Regions from separate parts of the Methylobacterium guangdongense genome, predicted to be linked through region 1. Evidence: riboswitches for the same ligand, from Rfam matches in the RefSeq annotation. Region 1 holds a riboswitch; the other holds the start of a gene.
The links. Region 1 has a riboswitch for thiamine pyrophosphate ahead of thiC (phosphomethylpyrimidine synthase ThiC). Riboswitches for the same ligand answer to the same signal wherever they lie in the genome.

Region 1 (6,816 bases):
TACGATCGGCCAGCACCGCGGCGCTACAGAGATTACCGGGACGATTACTGATCTCCGTCAGAATGCGGCGCGCGCCGTCCGTATTCAGCCTGTTAACGACCGTTCGTCATGGTCCCGGGCAGCAAAGCCCGGGGCTGCGGGCGCATGCGATCGAAGGAGAGGCTCATGACGGAGGACCGCCGCGGCACGTTCCGCAGGAACGCCTTCACGTTCGGCGCCCTGCTCCTGCCGCGTGGCGAGGTCGGCTGCCTGGTCTGGGACGCGACCGAGACGGGCGCCCAGATCGAGGTCGAGGACGGCGAAGCGGTGCCGGATCGGTTCCCACTCCGGCTCACGGCGGACGGTGATCCGCGGGAGGCCACCGTCGCGTGGCGGCAAAGCCGGCGGATCGGCATCGCCTTCGAAGCTTGAGCCGTCCCGTCAGGTCGCCGGCAGGGCCGAGCGGGCCGGCATCCGGGCCGGCGCGAGGTGGAAGCGCGCGGGCCGGACGAACAGAACGTCCAGCGGCGTGCCGCGGACGAGCCGCTCCAGGGCGAGCGGCAGCAGCACCGCCACGACCATGACGATCAGGCTCACGGCGCCGATGTCGGAGATGATCCCGGTTCGGACGAGGATCTCGCGCGCCGCCGCCATCGGCAGGGAGAACGCGAGGTAGATGACGATCGAGCGCCGGCCGCAGGTGCGGATGGCTTCGGCGACCGGGCCGCCGGCCCGGCCGATCAGGGCGGCCGCCACCACGATCGCGAGCGCGCCGGCTGCGCCCAGGGCGAGGCTCACCAGCGGCAGGCTTGCCAGGGTCGGATGGACGGGACCGCTGCCGGGCGTCAGGGCCAGCCACCCCTCGACGGCGGCCCAGAGGGCGAGGCCGCCGAGCGCCGGCCCGACATGCCTCCGGGCCGCGTCCGCCAGGGCGAAGATCCGGTCGGCGAACAGATATCCGGCCACGAAGTAGACGTAGCGGGCACAGAACTCCTCGACGAGGGTCGAGTCGCTGCGGAGGTCGGCGATCTGCAGAAGCGCGGCTGCGGCCAGCAGCACGCCGCCGGGCACGCGGCGCAGCAGCTTCGTCACCACCGAGAACACCGCCAGCAGGTAGATGAACCACAGGCTGGAATAGGGCTCGATCAGGCTATGCGCGAGGTGCGCCGCGAAAGCGGCCGGGCCGCCATCGCCGACGATCTTCCCGTATTTCGCGGCCGACTGGATCACCAGCCACAGCAGATAGAAGTAGGCGAAGTGGACGACGCGCCGGTCGGAGAACAGGCGCCAATCGCGGTCGATGACCCGTCCCATGAACAGGCCCGACAGCAGGAAGAAGTCCGGGATCCGGAACGGCTTCGCGAAGGCGACCACCGGGTGGAGAAAGCCTTCGCCCCCCATGGCGTCGCCCGTGCCCGTCACGGAATGCATCATCACGACGAGGAGAATGCAGATCCCCTTGGCGATATCGACCCAGGCCAGTCGATCCCGTGCGTCCCCTGCCCCAGCCATCATCGCATCCCCGATACTGCGATGATCCTGGACCCGGTTTGGTTGATGGCAAGATTCGACCGGCGGTCGATTTGTTGCCGTGGCCAATACTTGGTAAAGATTGGCCGCTCAGGTCTTGCGTCGGGACGTGCGCCGGTCGCGGGTCATGCGCGTCGCGGCGTGGAAGTCGTCGGGCTTGCCGCGGACCCAGGCGAGAAACCGGGCGATCTCCGGATCGGTCCGCAGCGCCTCCACGTCGGCGAGCCGCTTGGCAATCTCGGCCTCGCTGTAGCGGGCGTGGATGGCCGAGTGGCAGATCTGGTGGAGCCGCACGGTGCCGCGATGGGTGCCGCCCTTCAGCTTCGGCGTCAGGTGATGGAGGCTGGACCGGGCACGGGGCGGGATCGGCCGCTCGCAGAGCGGGCAGACCGGATCGACCCGGGGCGCGACCCCCGGCTGATCGGGATCATCGGCGCTCCAGCGCCGGGACCGCCGTCCGACCACCCACGACCTCCCTCATCCGCCGGTTATTCCACCGTCCCGGTCACCGCACACTTTCCGACGACGCGCGCCCCGAACAGCGCCTGCGCCTCGCGGTCCTGGAGGCCCAGGATCGAGACATGGTCGCCCGGCACCAGCTCGATCCGCGCCCGGGGCCCGGCCGCGGCGGCGAGCGCCAGGGCGAGCTTGGCCGGAACCACCGGATCGTCGCGGCCCTGGACGATCAGCACCGGCGCCATCCCGGTGCGGATGCGCAGATCCGAGCGGTAGGTGTCGCGCAGGAGCCAGGACGGTGCCAGCGGGGCATGCAGCCGCACCGTGTGGGTCATCGAGTCGAACGGCGCCTCCAGGTAGAGCCCGATTGCCGCGGAGCGCTCGGCGACCGCGACCGCAACGGCGGCCCCGAGGGAATGGCCGTGCAGCAGGATCGGCGCCCCCGGCGCCCGGGCCAGGGCTTCCGCCCAAGCTGCAAGACCATCTCGGATCAGGCCGTCCTCGCTCGGACGTCCGGTCGAACCCGGATAGCCGCGATAGGCCGGGGCCAGAACGCCCCAGCCGGCCGCGAACCATGGATTGGCTGAAAAGCGCGCCGCGTGCGGCTCCGGGCGGGAGCCGTTGCCGTGGAAGGTGATCACGATGCCGCAACCCGGCCGTGGCGCCCGCCAGAGGGCGTGGAGCGTTTCGCCATCCGCGGTGGCGATCGTGATCCGCTCGACCCCCGGTGGCACCACCGCCGGCGGCGATGGCCGATAGGCACCCGGATACAGGAAGCGGCGCTGCCCCAGGGCGAGCGCGACGAGCGCCAGCCCGTAGAGGAGGAGCCCCGCAAGCACGAGACCGATGAGAAGGCGCATTCGGATCGGCGAGAGCAAGTGGTGGGCGCAGATACATATCCCGGGGGTCATTACCGAGTCGGCTTGACCATGCGAAGGACCGCACAGAGTGGATCTGCGCCTCTCCGACCCAGAATAAGTTCCTCGCTTGACGGATGCCGCCGCCCGGTCGACGCGCGACCTCTTGCCGACTCAATCCGAGCTCCGTATCGCCTTTTCAATGAACACCGTTGTCGTGCAGATTCCCGTCCAATCGATTTCGGATTGGTCTTCCTTTCACACAGTATTCTCTGACCTGTTCGGATTTCCCGACGACTACGATCCGAATATGAATGCGTGGATCCATTGCATGTCATATGCAGACGACCAGCAGTCAGGCACGATGACCCGTACGGTGCAACCCGGCGAACTCCTCACCCTTCAGGTCGACGATGCCTCCAATTTCGCGGTTCGGTGCCCCGAGCAGTACAGGGCGCTGGTGAATTGCACTGCCTTCGTGAACTATCGACGGGTTGAGAGAGGAAGCCGACCAGTAGTGTCTCTTTTAGTATCTGGCATCTTTCTATAGAGACTAGATTTCCGAGCCGGAAACGAGACTACATTGCCGATTCGGCGAGTAGCCGCTTTCGAGAAGCGCCGACAAAGATCTGTCGACCGACCTGGGGTGCAGGCAGCCCCTCCTGGAGCCAGGTTGCGGAATCTGGTCCTAGATCCAGATCCGTCGGTCATGCCGTTCGGGGCCCGCTTCGAACGCCACCAGACCTTCGTGCGTGGATGTCGTTCGGTGTCGTCCCGCAGCATTGACAAAGCCGGCAGCAACCGTGAGTCTTGAATCGTTCCGAGGGGGGCCCCGCAGGGGGCTGAGATTGGGCATACGGCCCTGACCCTTGAACCTGATCCGGCTCATACCGGCGGAGGGACGGGAACCTGCGGTCGCGCGCCTCGCGGCCGGCTCTCTCATCTCACCCATCGCGTGGACCGGACCGCTCCAGGACGAGGAGAGGCCCACGATGAACGTACCCGTTCGCCCCAAGGACGTGACAGGCAACCCCGAGGCCGTGACCACCGGTCCGGTCACCGGATCGCGCAAGGTCTATGCGAGCCCGGCCGGACGGCCGGACATCCGCGTGCCCTACCGCGAGATCGCCCTCTCCGACCCGAAGGAGGCGCCGGTGCGGGTCTACGACCCGTCGGGCCCCTACACCGAGACCGACGCGCGCATCGACCTCAACGCCGGCCTGACCGGCGTGCGCGAGCCCTGGATCGCGGCCCGCGGCTATACGGCGGTCGAGCCCCGGGCGGTGAAGCCCGAGGATAACGGTTTCGCCGGCGACAAGCTCGTGGCCCCCTGCCCCGCCGAGCGGACCATCCGCAAGGCGGCGCCCGGCCAGATGGTCACGCAGTACGAGTTCGCCCGGGCCGGGATCATCACCGAGGAGATGATCTACGTCGCCCACCGCGAGAACGCCTGCCGCGAGCAGATGCTGGAGGGCGCCGAGGCCGCCCTCGCCGACGGCCAGAGCTTCGGCGCCGCGGTGCCGCCCTTCATCACCCCCGAATTCGTCCGCGACGAGATCGCCCGCGGCCGGGCGATCATCCCGGCCAACATCAACCACACCGAGCTGGAGCCGATGGCGATCGGCCGGAACTTCCTGGTCAAGATCAACGCCAATATCGGCAACTCGGCCGTGACGTCGTCTGCCGCCGAAGAGGTCGAGAAGCTGGTCTGGTCGATCCGCTGGGGCGCCGATACGGTCATGGACCTGTCGACCGGGCGCAACATCCACAACATCCGCTCGTGGATCATCCGCAACAGCCCGGTCCCGATCGGCACGGTGCCGATCTACCAAGCGCTGGAGAAGGTCGGCGGCGACCCGCTCAAGCTCGACTGGGAGGTGTTCAAGGACACGCTGATCGAGCAGGCCGAGCAGGGGATCGACTACTTCACGATCCATGCCGGCGTGCGGCTGGCCCACGTGCCGCTGACCGCCCGGCGCGTCACCGGCATCGTCTCGCGCGGCGGCTCGATCATGGCGCGCTGGTGCCTCGCCGGGCACCGGGAATCGTTCCTCTACGAGCGGTTCGACGAGATCTGCGACATCATGCGGGCCTACGACGTGTCGTTCTCCCTGGGCGACGGCCTGCGCCCCGGCTCGATCGCCGACGCCAACGACGCCGCCCAGTTCGGCGAGCTGGAGACGCTGGGCGAGCTGACCAAGGTCGCCTGGGACAAGGGCTGCCAGGTGATGATCGAGGGCCCCGGCCACGTGCCGATGCACAAGATCAAGGTCAACATGGAGAAGCAGCTGAAGGAGTGCGGCGAGGCGCCGTTCTACACCCTCGGCCCGCTGACCACCGACATTGCCCCCGGCTACGACCACATCACCTCGGGCATCGGCGCCGCGATGATCGGCTGGTTCGGCACCGCGATGCTCTGCTACGTCACCCCGAAGGAGCATCTGGGGCTCCCCGACCGGGACGACGTGAAGACCGGCGTCATCACCTACAAGATCGCCGCCCACGCCGCCGACCTCGCCAAGGGCCACCCCGCCGCGCAGCTGCGCGACGACGCGCTGAGCCGCGCCCGGTTCGACTTCCGCTGGGAGGACCAGTTCAATCTGGGCCTCGATCCGGATACCGCCCGGCGCTTCCACGACGAGACCCTGCCGAAGGACGCCCACAAGGTCGCGCATTTCTGCTCGATGTGCGGGCCGAAGTTCTGCTCGATGAAGATCACGCAGGATCTGCGCGCCGAGGTGCTGGCGATGGAGGAGGCCGGCGAGGTCGTGGGCGCGGCGCCCGCGATGTCGAAGGCCGAGGCCGAGGCCGGCATGAAGGCGAAGTCGCAGGAATTCCTGGCCGAGGGCGGGAAGCTCTACGTCGACGCCGCCGAGTGAGATGACGGCACGCCCGATCCGTTCAGGATTCGGGCGTGCCGCAGGCGGTCACCGGATCGTCGCCGGGCGGGACCCGAACGTCGATCGCCGATCCCGGGCGGGCGCCGTAGCCGTCATGCAGCGCCGCCAGCATCAGGTCCGCCGCGATTCTGACATCCGGCGGATCTCCAAGCTCGACCTCCCGGGCGAAATTGACGTGCGGGTTGGCCTGGGCGTAGCCCAGCGCCTGCAGGGCCGCCCGGGCGGATGGCTCCAGATGCAACCGGCCCTGGCCGGTCGGGCCGTAAGCACCGGATGAGGCTTCGCACAGCATCCGCGTGTCGCGATCGTGGAAGAGGCACTGAACGTAGCGCTGCGGCTCGCCGCGCAGGGCGATGACGATGAATCGGTCGCGGGCGTTTTCGACCGGGCCACGGCGATGGATCCCATCCAGGCGCGCCGCCAGCGCACACCGGTACCGCGCGATGAAGCGGCTCCGGCTCGCCGCAGTGCCGCCATCGGCGGCGGCCGCGACCGGCACCGTCATGATCATCAGGACCGCGCAGAACTGGCGCATCCGGCGTTTCCGTCCGATCGCGGGCGCCGAGACTCGGTGCCGCACGCGCGAGGACAGCACGCATTCGTGTCGACACGGTAACGGAATCTTCAGCGCATGCCGGATCGCCGCTCGGCCTCCGGTGGACGGAGGCCCAACGTTAAGGAACGGTTAGGCGGCGTATCGGCTCAATCCCTCGATCACAGGATCGCAGGAGATCAGCCATGGAGATCCGCCCGCTGGCGGGGGCCCCGCCGGGACCGCAGGGCCTGGACGCCCTCGGCGCCACAGCCGCTCCGGCCGAGACGCAACAGCCGTCCGACGCCGCCACGCGTTCCACGACGCTCGAGCCGGCGGTGAAGCTCGATATCGGCACGCCGAACGGCAAAGCCCGCTACATCCAGGATCTCGATACGAGCACCATCGTCTTTCAGGTCGTCGATAAGTCCTCCGGCACCGTGATCGATCAATTGCCCAGCGAGACGGCCCTCCGAAACCGTGCCTACGATTCGGCCCGCGAGTCCCACCGATCGCAGACAGGCAGCGTGTCGCGCATCGCCTGATTGGGTCGGTGACGGCA
Region 2 (6,816 bases), on a different contig from region 1:
CCCGGCGGCAGATCAGTTCGAGATTGGCCGGGTTGGCTACCCCCATCCCGGAGCCGATCAGCGAGCCCATGGGCATCACGGCGGCGCAGCCGAGATCCTCCAGGCGCTGGCAGACGATCGGGTCGTCGTTGCAATAGGGCAGGACCACGAAGCCGTCGTCCACGAGGTGGCGGCAGGCCTCGATCAGCTCGGTCACGTCCGGGTAGAGCGTCTCCCGGTCGCCGATCACCTCGACCTTGATCCAATTGGTGTCGAGCGCCTCGCGGGCGAGCTCGGCGGTCATGATCGCGTCGCGGGCGGTCTCGCAGCCGGCGGTGTTCGGCAGGAAGCGCTTGCCCTTCAGCAGTGTCACCGTGTCCGAGCCGTGGCCCTGGAGCGAGACCCGGCGGATCGAGGCGGTCACCACCTCGGCCCCGCTCGCCGCGACCGCGTCGCGCATGATCGCCTGCGTCGGATAGCCGGCGGTGCCGATGAACAGCCGGGAGGACAGGCTCACCCCGGCGATCATGAAGCTGTCGATCCCCGTCTCGGGGCGCAGCGGTGTTACGGTCTGGTCCATGCTCATCCTCCCTGCATGGCGCGGACGATCTCGACGCGGTCGCCCTCGGCGACCGGGGTCTCGCCCCAGTCCCGGCGGCGCAGCACCCGTCCGTTCAGCGCGATGGCGACGCCCTGCGGGCTCTCGATGCCCCCCTCCTCCGCCTCCTGGCGAAAAAGGGCGTCGACGGTCTCGGCGTCGCGCTCGCGCGGTTCGCCGTTGATGAAGAGCTTCATGCCGAGGCCCTCCGGGGTTCTTCCGGACGCGCGAACCGCGCCCGCGTGAAGGAACGCGCCACCTCCGGCAGCGCACCGTCCATCACCAGTTCGGCCACCGCATCGGCGGTCACGGGGGCGAGCAGATAGCCGTTGCGGTGATGGCCGGTGGCGGCGACGAGCCCGGGCGCCAGCGTGTCGATGATCGGCGCATCGTCGTCCGAGGTCGGCCGGTAGCCGCTCCAGACGGAGGCCACCTCCATCTCCTCGATCCCGGGCAGCACCCGGCGCGCGCCTTCGAGCAGCGCGTAGAGCCCGCCCGCGGTGACGCCGGGACGGAAGCCGCAATCCTCCACGGTGGCGCCAACGATGAGCTGGCCGTCGCTCTTCGGAGCCATGTGGACCTGCTCGGTCCAGACCATCCGGGCGAGCGTGCCGGTCCGGGCGGTGGTACGCAGGGCCAGCGACTGACCCTTCAGGGGCCGCACCGGCAGCGCCAGCGTGTCGGGCAGCAGCCCGCCCTCCCCGCTCCAGGCGCCGGAGGCCAGGATCACGGTCCCGGCCTGTATGCGGTGTTCCCCGACGCGCAGGCCCGTGACGCGGCCCCCCGTCCAGTCGAGGGCGCTCACCGGGGCCCGTTCGACCAGGGTGACGCCGGCGCACCGGCAGGCCTCCGCCAGGGCGGCCATCACGCGGCACGGATCGACCTGATGATCCAGCGGGCACTGGATTCCGGCGGTGACCGAGGGACGCAGTCCGGGCTCCAGGCGCCGGACCTCGCTGCCCGGCAGCCACGTCGCGTCGAGCCCGGAGCGGCGCTGGAGATCGTAGCGGAAGCGCAGGCGCTCGACCTCGTCGCGGCCGATGGCCAGGACCAGCGTGCCGTCCGCCCGGTAGTCGATCGACAGGCCAGACTCGGCCTCAAGCGCATCGCGGAAGGCCGGCCAGCGCCGGAGCGAGTCCAGGGCGAGCGGCAGCAACGGATCGGAGCCCGGCTCGTGCTCGGCGGCCGGCGCCAGCATCCCGGTGGCCGCGAGGCTCGCCCCCGCACCGATCGTCTCGCGTTCCAGCACGGTGACGGAGCGGCCGGCGCGGGCGAGCCGCCACGCGATCGACAGGCCGATCAGCCCTCCGCCGACGATCGCGATGTCGGTGGTGTCAGGACGATGGGCCTGCGCGATCGTCACCGCGGGGCCGCGGCGTTGTCCGATCGGTGATAGGGGGCGGTCCAGGGACACGCGTCTCTCCACAGGGTGCCAACGTGGAGATCGGGCCGTGTGCTTCGGTGAGAAGCTGTGGCCTGCCCTGCGGGCGGCCGCGGTCCAATCCCTACGCCGGTATGAGCCGGATCAGGTTCGAAGGATTTCCGCGCCGCAGGTCCTGACGGACGTGCCAGCGGTTTCTCAGCCCCTTGCCGGGGATCTCCCTGGAACAGGCACAGATTTGGTCGCCCGGGGGGCGCGGGTCAACCCCGCTTCGGAGTGAGGACCTGTGTTCGCGGGAAAAGTCGCCGATCGCAGTCACGGTCTGGACACCAAGCTCAGCGGAACGGGCGAGCTCAGGCTGGTCCCGGCGATGGCCGTGTACGATCCCTTCACGCTCCTGGGGTCTCATTCCCCCGTCGGCAGCCCCCACACTCGGACCTTGATCGGCGTGCGTACAATCCTGCTCGTCTGCACGCTGGGCTTCGTGGGGGCGACCGCCATCCAGAAGCTGCGCGACGGTCTGCGACCGGCTCCGGCCGCCCTGCTCATCGCGCCGCAGGCGGAGCCGGTTCTCGCAGCCAGCGCGCCCGCGGGCGTGGCGCTTCAGGCGGGCCGCAACGGCCATTTCTTCGTCAGCGTTCTGCTCGACGGCCGCACGCTGCCGATGATGGTCGATACCGGGGCGAGCGCCTGCGCCTTCTCCGAGGAGGACGCCGCGCGGATCGGGATCCGGGTCGGTCCGGCGGATTTCACGCGCGTCTGGAACACGGCGAACGGCCGGGTCCGGGTCGCACCGATCAAGATCGCGGTCGTGCAGATCGGCGCGATCACGGTGCGGGATGTGGAAGCCGTGGTGATCCCGCGGGGGCTCCTCTCGACCAGCCTGCTGGGAATGTCGTTCCTCGGGCGCCTGCGCGAGTTCGGCGTGGCCGGCAGCACGATGACGCTCCGGGGTTGAGCGCCGGCGTGATGATCGATGGGTGCGACCTCCCGCGATAGTCTCGCCCTGATCTGCGCACATCAACACGTTGGAACGCTGAATTTTTTCAACATATCCGGTCAAGTATTCTGCTATAATAAATATTTAAGCTTTATTTTGCGACTATAATGATGTTTTAATGATGTAAAACCCCGGATTTGCGCGACCAACGGGTCGTGGTATGGGCCGACACGATTGCGGCCGGACAAAATTTGCCGTTCAGGACGATGCGATGACGAAGAAAGCCGGCCCTACGATCTGTCTATCGATGATCGTCAAGGATGAGGCCGACGTCATCCGCCGGTGCCTGGACTCGGTCCGGCCGATCATCGATCACTGGATCATCGTGGATACCGGATCCACGGACGGGACCCAGGACATCATCCGCACGGCGATGGCCGATCTGCCGGGCTCTCTCGTCGAGCGACCCTGGGTCGATTTCGCCACGAACCGAAACGAGGCCCTGAAGCTCGCGCGGCGCCACGCGGACTACGTGCTGATCATCGACGCCGATGACACGCTGATCATCCCGGACGGGTTCACGATGCCCAAGCTGCGTGAGCCCGGGTACCGGTTCGAGATCATCGACAGGCAGACCCGATACTGGCGCAACCAGCTCGTCAGCAGCCGTAAGAACTGGCGCTATCGGGGTGTCCTGCACGAGTTTCTCTCCTGCCCCGGCGTCGACACGACGCCGATCCTGCCCCTCGCGATGCGCCGGGGCGAGGACGGCGCGCGCCACCACGACAAGACCGCGGATGCACGTGATATCGCCATCCTCGAACAGGCGCTGGCGGTCGAGACCGATCCCATGATGATCGCCCGGTACACGATGTACCTCGGGATCACCTTCGATGCGGCCGGCGAGTACCGGAAAGCCTTCGACTGCTTTCTGAAGCGGGCCGATCTGGGCGGTTGGGACGAGGAAGTCTATTTCAATCTGCTCATGGCCGCCGTCAACGCGGAGCGCGTGGGCGAGCCCGCCGACACGGTGCTGCACCTCTACGAGCGCGCCATCGGAGTCGTTCCGGCCCGGGCGGAAGCGCGCCATGGGGCCAGCCGATTCTGCAGGCAGAGCAAGCGGTTCGCGGAGGGCTACCGCTACGCCGAGGCGGGTCTGGAACTGGAACTTCCGAGCGAAGGCATCTCGTTGAATCCCTGGGTCTACGATTACGGATTGCTCGATGAGTTCGCCGTCAACGCCTACCACATCGGCCAGTACGGCGCGTGCGGATATGCCTGCTTGAAGATTTTGGGGCGCAGCAACATCCCGAAGGACGTCTTCTCCCGCGCCAGCACCTTGGCCCGCGAGGTGGCGAACAAGATGATCGATCCGGTCTGGGGCCTGCGGCACACCCCCTACAGTTCACCCTTGACGCCCGAATGGGAGCGATTGAGGGCCTAGCCTACACCTGTGAGGCAGGGTCGGCCTCGGCCGGGCCCAACGCCGGGGACAGGCTCAGTCGGGTTTGCGCGGACGCAGAAATTTCGGCCGGAACACCGCCATCGGCTCCCGGAATCCGTCGAGCGGGTGCTCCCCGAGGGGGATCGGATCACCCCAGAGGAAGTCGACGAAGGGCTTCGACATCAGCAGCGGCTCGCCCAGGATGCGGTTGAGCTGCGCCAGCCGGCTCGCCAGATTCACGTCGCGGCCGATCACCGTGAAGTCGAGCCGGGATCCCGAGCCGACATTGCCGTAGGCGGCCTCGCCGTGGTGGAGCGCGATGCCGGCCGCCACCGGCACCGGGAATTGGTGGAGCGCATTCGCCTCGTCGAGGGCTGCCAGCGCGTGCTGGGCCGCCGTCAATGCGCCCTTGGCGGCGCCGCCGAGATCGTCCCCGGATTCACGGAAGATCGCCAGCAGGCCGTCGCCGAGATATTTCAGCACCTCGCCGCCCTCCCGCTCGATCGGCGGGACGAGGCAATCGAAGAACACGTTGAGCAGCCCCACCACCTCCTCGGGCGACATGTCGGCGGAGGTGCGGGTGTAGTCGCGCATGTCCGCGAACAGGATCGCCGAGCGGATCCGCGTCACCTGCCCGCGGCGGATGTCGCCGGCCAGGATCGCCCGGTGGGGCTCGTCGCCGACATAGAGCCGCAGCACGTGGTCGAGCTGCTTGTTGAGGACGCGCATCTCCATCACGGCGGCGAGCGCCGGCATGACGAAGCGCAGGATCGCGATGTCGTCGTTTCCGAACCCCTCCGGCGCCCGGGTGGCGAAGGTGATGCCGTTCTTTGTGCCGTTGGTGAAGAATAGCGGTGCCACGACATAGGCCGTGTAGCCGCCGGCCTTCAGGTCCGGGATGATCGCGTAGGCGTCGTCCGGCGTCTCGGCGAGGTCGAGGATCAGCCATTCCCCGGTCTCGTGGACCGTGTGGAACGGGCTGTTGAGATAGGCGGCGGTGGAGCGGGCACCGTGCGGGAACAGCCGGACCGTGGTGCCGCCGTCCCGCGTCCAGATCCGGCCCACGCCGGCATATTCCGAGTGCAGAGTGTCGATCGCCGTCGAGGCCCGGTCCACCGGCACGCCGATGGCGATCAGCCGTTCGGCGAGGCCTTCGAGCATCGCCTCGGCCTTTTCCAGCCGCGCGCCCTCGCCGAGCAGCCAGTCGCGGATCCCCACAGAGGGCTGGATCGCGCCGAAGGGCACATCATCGGCCTCGGTGCCGTCCGCGAAGGCCGTCGGCAGACCGGGCGTTTGCGGGCGGCGTTCGAGCATGGCGCCAATGTATTCCCGCGCCGCAGCGCGGTCGAAGGGCAGGCGCCGCGGCCCGTGCCGCGGCGGGGGCTCAGTTGTCCAGGAAGCTCCTCAGCTTCCGGCTGCGTGAGGGGTGCTTCAGCTTGCGCAGGGCCTTCGCCTCGATCTGACGGATGCGCTCGCGGGTCACCGAGAACTGCTGGCCGACCTCTTCGAGGGTGTGGTCGGTGTTCATGCCGATGCCGAAGCGCATACGCAGCACGCGTTCCTCGCGCGGGGTCAACGACGCGAGAACGCGCGTCGTGGTCTCGCGGAGATTGCTCTGGATCGCCGCGTCGATCGGCAGGACGACGTTCTTGTCCTCGATGAAGTCGCCGAGATGGCTGTCCTCCTCGTCGCCGATCGGCGTCTCGAGGGAGATCGGCTCCTTGGCGATCTTCAAGACCTTGCGGACCTTCTCCAGCGGCATGGCCAGCTTCTCGGCCAGCTCCTCCGGGGTCGGCTCGCGGCCGATCTCGTGCAGCATCTGGCGCGAGGTGCGGACGATCTTGTTGATCGTCTCGATCATGTGCACCGGGATGCGGATCGTGCGGGCCTGGTCGGCGATCGAGCGGGTGATCGCCTGCCGGATCCACCACGTGGCGTAGGTCGAGAACTTGTAGCCGCGGCGGTACTCGAACTTGTCCACGGCCTTCATCAGGCCGATGTTGCCCTCCTGAATCAGGTCCAGGAACTGCAGGCCGCGGTTCGTGTACTTCTTGGCGATCGAGATCACGAGACGGAGGTTCGCCTCGATCATCTCCTTCTTGGCCTGCCGGGCTTCGCGCTCGCCCTTCTGGACCATGTTGACGATGCGGCGGTACTCGCCGATCTCCAGGCCCGTCTCGGAGGCGAGGTCGAGGATCTGCGCGCGCAGCTCCGTCACCTGCTTCGAGCCCTTCTCGACCAGGTTCTTCCAGCCCTTGCCGCCCAGCGTGCCGACGCGCTCCATCCAGTTCGGATCGAGCTCGTAGCCCTGGTAGTGGCGCAGGAACTCGTCGCGGGCGACGCCGTGGCTCTCGGCGAAGCGCATCAGCCGGCCCTCGTGGCCGATCAGCTGCTTGTTGATCGAGTAGAGCTGGCCGACCAGCGCCTCGATGCGGTTGTTGTTCAGCGACAGGGACTTCACGTCGGCGACGACG

Region 2: it holds a riboswitch for thiamine pyrophosphate, as region 1 does, so the genes downstream of both, thiO (glycine oxidase ThiO) here and thiC (phosphomethylpyrimidine synthase ThiC) in region 1, are expected to answer to the same signal.

The regions. Positions count from the first base shown of each region.
Region 1 is NZ_JBBXMX010000001.1:389,231-396,046, forward strand. It holds gene AAHG09_RS01905 (hypothetical protein) at 1-51, shown strand, start outside; gene AAHG09_RS01910 (pilus assembly protein PilZ) at 166-411, shown strand; gene AAHG09_RS01915 (acyltransferase family protein) at 421-1,491, opposite strand; gene AAHG09_RS01920 (HNH endonuclease family protein) at 1,600-1,974, opposite strand; gene AAHG09_RS01925 (alpha/beta hydrolase) at 1,998-2,825, opposite strand; gene AAHG09_RS01930 (barstar family protein) at 3,025-3,372, shown strand; TPP riboswitch at 3,636-3,741, shown strand; gene thiC (phosphomethylpyrimidine synthase ThiC) at 3,815-5,701, shown strand; gene AAHG09_RS01940 (TY-Chap domain-containing protein) at 5,724-6,257, opposite strand; gene AAHG09_RS01945 (flagellar protein FlaG) at 6,461-6,799, shown strand.
Region 2 is NZ_JBBXMX010000002.1:407,971-414,786, forward strand. It holds gene thiG (thiazole synthase) at 1-559, opposite strand, end outside; gene thiS (sulfur carrier protein ThiS) at 562-774, opposite strand; gene thiO (glycine oxidase ThiO) at 771-1,991, opposite strand; TPP riboswitch at 2,062-2,190, opposite strand; gene AAHG09_RS05800 (TIGR02281 family clan AA aspartic protease) at 2,407-2,916, shown strand; gene AAHG09_RS05805 (glycosyltransferase) at 3,206-4,342, shown strand; gene AAHG09_RS05810 (adenylate/guanylate cyclase domain-containing protein) at 4,397-5,656, opposite strand; gene rpoD (RNA polymerase sigma factor RpoD) at 5,727-6,816, opposite strand, start outside.